DNA from 2 places in the Exiguobacterium sp. LL15 genome. Region 1 is predicted to be linked to the other one. Evidence: predicted binding sites of a transcription regulator. Region 1 holds the regulator's gene; the other holds the start of a gene.

Region 1 (3,175 bases):
GGATAGCGTGCGCGATACGCGGTCCAAGGTCACGAGCCGGGTTGATGGCATACCCTGTTGTACCACCGAGCGAGAGACCGATGACGACGACGAGTAAACCGACGATGAGTGGTTTTAAGCCGTCTCCGAACGTCGTTAAACCAAGTGCCAAGATACCGAAGACGAGAACGAATGTCCCGATGATCTCAGAAATCAAGTTCGACGGCGTATGACGAATCGCTGGACCTGTTGCGAACACACCGAGTTTTGCGGCTTGATCATCAGTCGCTTCAAAATGTTTCATGTAATGAAGCCAAACGAGAATGGCGCCGATGAAAGCTCCGACAAGTTGTCCGGCAATGTAGATCGGAACGTCTGCCCACGGTAGGTCAGAGTTCAAAGCAAGTGCAATCGTCAATGCGGGGTTCAAGTGTGCTCCGCTTTCAGCAGCGACGAATGCTGCTGTCATGACGGCAAGACCCCAAGCGAACGTGATGACGATCCATCCGCTGTTTTCCGATTTCGTCTTTTTCAAGACGACACCGGCGACGACTCCATCCCCGAGCAGGATGAGGATCATCGTACCGATCATTTCTAGTACAAAGTTATTCATGCAAAAACCCTCCCTTTGGATTAAAGCAGATAATGGCCTTTCTACTTTAAATTACTCCGATTTGAGAACGTTTTCAATACATATAATTGAAATATAGGAATGGAAATTTTTTATTTTGATGTTTAAAGATACGAAAAAGTGGATAAGAAAACACCTCTTCCTGCCTGCAAGCAAGCAAAAGAGGTGTTACCGACGACGTTTTTTTCTTTTTTTAGGTCGAAACCAACTGCTGGAATAATCTAGTAGGATATGAATCGTACTCGCCACCATGATGCCAACGATGAATGCAGGCAAGGAAGCAAACCACGAATCAATCGTAGCAGAATCAAGAACCTGAAAATATAGACTTATAAATAGTAGGGGAATCAGAATCGCAGCACTATAAAGAAGCCGAATGATGTCTCCGATGATCAGTCCATGCGACCAGATCGATCGGTGAGGCATGATCTTGACATACGGCATCCAAAGAACTCGAAATGGTCCAAAGCGATAATACGGTTCTGACTTTAAATCGAGGTCGGGTGACAACCAAAGGGTACCGACAGCGATACCGATGGCAGTCGGTAACCAATCGGTTTGTTGCGTTGCGACCGAATACGCAACGTAACCCGTCAGTGCGACGGTATTGACGGTATCATGTACATTTCCTGATGGCATGAAAAAAGACCAGTCGTAACTGGTCCCTCCGTCAATGAATCGTCCGATACACGCCGATTACCTTACCAAGAATGGAGACATTATCGAAATACATCGGATCCATCGAGTCATTTTCTGGTTGTAGACGTACCTGTTGATCTTCTAAGAAGAACCGTTTCACCGTCGCTTCGCTATCTTCGGTCATAGCTACGACGATTTCTCCGTTTTCTGCTGTGTTTTGTTGGCGCACGATGACACGATCGCCGTCAAGAATACCTGCGTTAATCATCGATTCACCATCGATCGTCAACATGAAGACCGTCTCGTTCCCTACATAATGTGCAGGGAGTGGGAACTGTTCTTCGATGTTTTCAATCGCTGTAATCGGAAGACCTGCTGTGACTTTCCCGATGACGGGAACATGGACGATGGCTTCCGTGATTTCTTCAGGCTTATCAAGCAATATCTCAATCGCACGTGGTTTCGTCGGGTCACGGCGAATCATTCCCCGTTTCTCGAGTCGATCCAAATGACCGTGTACCGTCGAGCTAGACGCGAGTCCGACTGCTTCTCCGATTTCACGAACTGATGGTGGATACCCCTTCAGTTTCACTTCAGAGACGATGTAGTCGAGAATCTCTTGTTGGCGCTTAGACATTTTCCGCATACGAATTGCCACCTCTTTCTGGATTGAAGTTTGAAATGTAAGAATATATGTTTCTAGATTCACTATAACATAGAACAAATGAGCGTACAAACAATTGTTCGACATTTTGTGTTGACCGAACACGGGTTCTGTGTTTATTATGAGTTATGCGAACAATTGTTCCGCGAACGTTTATTCTAACTCATTCATTTCATATTTGGAGGGATTCATGATGATTCATACGATTCGTACTCATGCTTTTTCAATTCTCTTCTATGCATTAAGTATTGCCTTCGTGATCTTTTTACTCACACCGCGCCCGGATGAAAAAGTGGCGCAACTAATGACTGCTTCCGTTACGGTCGATGAGAACGCTACAGTTGAACAAATCGCTGAAGTCTACAATGACGGTTCGATGTCAGATGAAGAATACGTCAACTGGTTGATTAAAAATAATGATGTCGAGACAAAACACGTCATCTCAAAAAGCAAAATCGTTGTACCAATCGCACAACAATGACAAAATGGAAAAGTTGTGAAAGAACGAACAGGGATGTGAGGTACGATGAAGGTCGTGATTTATTGTCGGGTGTCGACCGAAAAAGAAGCACAAGATAGTTCGATTGAACGCCAACGGATGGAACTTTCGAAGGTCGCGTCTCAAAAGGGTTTTGATGTCGTGGATGTCGTCTCTGAAAAAGAGAGTGGATATGACGTCGATCGGGAAGGGATGCTGACGGTTCTTGATCATGTGACACGTGATGCGGTAGATGCGGTCCTCGTAACGGATGACACACGGATTGGTCGAGGGAATGCGAAAATCGCTATTTTGCACACGTTTAAGAAGCACGGTGTTCGGTTGATGACACTTGATTCCGATGGAGAATACCAACTTGCTGATGCAGAAGCGATGGTCCTTGAGATCGTCTCACTCGTGGAAGAATATCAACGTAAACTGCATAATGCAAAAATCGCGCGCGGCATGCGGCGAGCGGTCGAACAAGGCTTTCGCCCGGAACGAAATCTGAATCGCCAAGGAGAGAACGCCGGGCGTAGCCGAAAGGACGTACCGATCGAAGAAATCGTACGTCTTCGAGAGCTCGGACTGACGTTTTCAGATATCGCCATTACGCTTCGCGGGATGGGACATGATATTTCAAAGGCAACGGTCAATCGTCGATACCTTGAATACCGCGAATTGACGCCTAGCCCGGAATGAGAAGCAAGTAACCCGTCGACTGACGCGGTTAACTTGCTTTTTTTAGTAAGCTCTTTTACAGTAAGAATACAATTGAACTACT
Region 2 (3,175 bases), on a different contig from region 1:
TCGCTGAAGATGACACAGGTGTCCTCGGCTTCATTTCTCTCGATCCGTATAATCCGCGTCCTGTCTACGCATCCGTCGGTGAGATTTCGGTTTATATCACCCGGACTCATCGTGGACAAGGGATTGGCACACGTTTGCTTGAAACGGCTGAGCAACACGCCCGTAACCATCAGATGCATAAACTCATCCTCTTCACCTTCCCATTCAATAAAATCGGACAAAAACTCTATATCCGCTCCGGGTTCCGGATCGTCGGAACGTTTAAGGAGCAAGGACAGTTGAACGGTGAATATGTCGACGTCATGGCGATGGAGAAACGCTTGCGATAGGATTCATTGAATGCCAGACAGGGAATAGTCAATCCGAGTCATTGAGAGAGGATGAACCTAATGGATATTCAACAAATTCGTAATGCAACACTCGTTGTCACGTATGCCAATCAAGTCTTACTAATTGATCCGTTCCTCGGCGAAAAAGGCAGCTTGCCTCCCTTCGGTCAAACACCAAATGCCGTCGCCAATCCACTCGTCGACTTACCGGTCGATGTCAAGACACTGCTCGATCCTGACGCGATCTTCGTCACGCATCTGCATGCCGATCATTTCGACGATGCTGCAAAACAACTTCTACCCAAGCATTTGCCACTCTATGCGCAGCAAGAAGACGCGCAGCAAATCCGAGAAGCCGGCTTCACGAACGTCTCTTCCTTCGATTCCGGTGTAACGATCGGTGATATCCAGGTCCATCGAACAGGTGGACAGCATGGTGTCGGTGAAATCGGCGAACGGATGGGACGTGTGTCTGGGCTCGTCCTCACCCATCCGGACGAACCGACACTTTATATCGCAGGTGATACGATCTGGTGTGACGAGGTCGCGCATGCGATCGAACAACATACGCCCGATATCATCGTCGTCAACAGTGGCGCCGCCCAGTTCTTGACCGGAGAGCCGATCACGATGTCACAGCGTGATCTCCTTGCCGTACACGAAGCGGCGGCGGAAGCGACGATCATCGTCTCGCACCTCGAGTCCGTCAACCACTGTCTCTTGCGACGTGATATGATTGCTGACTTTTTAGCCGCCTTCCACCTTTCTGCCCATTTCCTGATTCCAGAGGATGGCGAAACGATGTCATTTTAAGAACAGTAACCTTCATTAAAAAGAAGTCCTGCTTTTCGAGTAACAATCGAAAGCAGGACTTCTTTTTGTTATGGGATGACAAGACCTAACAAGCGAGCAAAGGCGACTGCTTGCTCTTCCGTAATGACAGCGCCTGGTAAAAATCGCGGATCGATCGTAATACCAGAGAGTTCCGTCTGCCGGAGGTCGAGACCTTTTAACGGTGTTTCAATCCATTGGCTATCTGTAAGCCGGACCGCTTCGAGTTTCCAATGGGTCGGCTTCACTTCGAAGAACTGTGCTTCTTTCATCGTCGTTTCGCTCCAGTGTTGATGACGGACCGTACTGCGAATGAACTGTGCGTAATCCGCAAGCCCTTCCTGAATCGTTAAATGGTCAAGCGTACAATCTTCAAACTGGATGCCCGTCATCCGGCATCCGACGAAGGACACACGGTGAAAACGAGTTTCTTGGAAGTGACATCCCGTTAAGTCGCATTGCTCAAAACGAATATCTTCGAACGAACCACGGTCAAAGGTCAGATTCGCGAACGAGACATTTTGAAAACACACTTGATAGGCATCGATGCGTTCTGTCAGTTCACTCGGCATCGACTCTTTCTCATAACGCGCTCCTTTTAGATACGGGTCATCGATTTCGACTTGATCGAACGTCTCTGGCTGAAGCGTCTTCGGTAATTCTGGTAATCGGATAACGGTCTCTTTCAATGAAGGTTCCCCCTTTTTTCTCTCCCTTAGTGTACCAAACTCCTTTTATATGAGGAGAAATCGTTCGAATTCCCCTTTTTTCAACAGTTTTTATTTTGAGACACTTTGAGACCATGCTATAGTCAAGGAAAATCAAAATAAGAACATACGTTCTTTTATGTAAAGGAGTGATTCAGATGTTTCCTTCCGTCGTTTTACCACAAGATAAACGTATTTTTTGCGTCGACAGTGTGTCCTTCTACGCCAGCTGTGAATGCCAGTATCGCAATCTTCCTCCCTTGACGACACGCCTGGCGGTCGTCTCCGATTTAAAACGAAGCGGATCCGTCATTCTCGCTGCCACCCCTGCCTTAAAAGCACTAGGAATCAAGACAGCCGGTCGACTGTACGAAATCGAGCAATTGCCATACGCTGTTCGTCGTACGATTCAACTCGTCGAACCACGTATGCTCGCTTATATGAAGACGTCGATTCGTGTCCTGGATGTCCTGCACCAATTCGCCCCACCTGAAGCCATCCGCGTCTATTCGATTGATGAAAGTTTCATTGACATGACCGGAACCGATCGCCTATTTGGTTCCGACCTGCAAGCTGCCCTCAAAATTAAAGAAGCAATCCTGAAACAGACCGGCATCCACGTCCGGATCGGGATTGGTCCAAATAACGTCATCGCGAAACTGACGCTTGATTTAATCGGGAAAAAAGAAGGCATCGCGCGATGTGGATATGCTGATGTCGCACGACGTCTTCATGACTTTCCGATTCGGAAGATGTGGGGAGTCGGACACCGCATGGAACAACATCTGCAGATGATGGGGATTGAAACAATCGGTGATCTTGCCATGCGCCCTGTCGAAGAGTTGCACGAACGATTCGGTGTCATCGGTGCCGAACTATGGCACCACGCTTGGGGTCTTGACGCGTCACCGACACTTCTTGCGCCTCGTCATCTGTTCGAGAAAGCTCCTCAACGGACGATTGGACACGGTGTGACCTTAATGCAGGACTATTATCAGTTCGAACGCATCCGGAATGTGCTCAATGAACTGGTGCAGGATGTCGCCGCACGTTGCCGCTTTTCGAATCAAGTCGGCTGGACCGTTCACATCGGTGTCCGTTATTCTCGAAACGTCGTCCGAAGTGGCTTCTCCCGTCAAGTGCGGTTGCCTTACCCGACATCCGATGAACGCATCATTCTGCGTCACGTCTTACAATTGTTCGAACCGAATTGGCTCGATGGGGAACCTGTTCGATTTTTATCCGTTGCAGTGGGGCATTTGACTGCCGATCAAGGCACCTTACAGTTGTCTTTGTTCGAGGATAATG

Evidence for each region. The regulator LexA, encoded in region 1, represses DNA repair genes until DNA is damaged. The targets are predictions, from matches to a motif close to CGAACATATGTTCG.
Region 2: the regulator LexA is predicted to act here: its motif matches at 1,990-2,003, upstream of NOM72_RS12870 (Y-family DNA polymerase).

Annotation. Positions count from the first base shown of each region.
Region 1 covers NZ_JANFNX010000001.1:1,743,820-1,746,994, reverse strand. Annotated here, with positions in the region: gene NOM72_RS09175 (MIP/aquaporin family protein) at 1-592, opposite strand, end outside; gene NOM72_RS09170 (metal-binding protein) at 779-1,249, opposite strand; gene lexA (transcriptional repressor LexA) at 1,281-1,895, opposite strand; gene yneA (cell division suppressor protein YneA) at 2,107-2,394, shown strand; gene NOM72_RS09155 (YneB family resolvase-like protein) at 2,440-3,093, shown strand.
Region 2 covers NZ_JANFNX010000002.1:295,687-298,861, reverse strand. Annotated here, with positions in the region: gene NOM72_RS12885 (arsinothricin resistance N-acetyltransferase ArsN1 family A) at 1-329, shown strand, start outside; gene NOM72_RS12880 (MBL fold metallo-hydrolase) at 390-1,142, shown strand; gene NOM72_RS12875 (pentapeptide repeat-containing protein) at 1,211-1,849, opposite strand; gene NOM72_RS12870 (Y-family DNA polymerase) at 2,026-3,175, shown strand, end outside.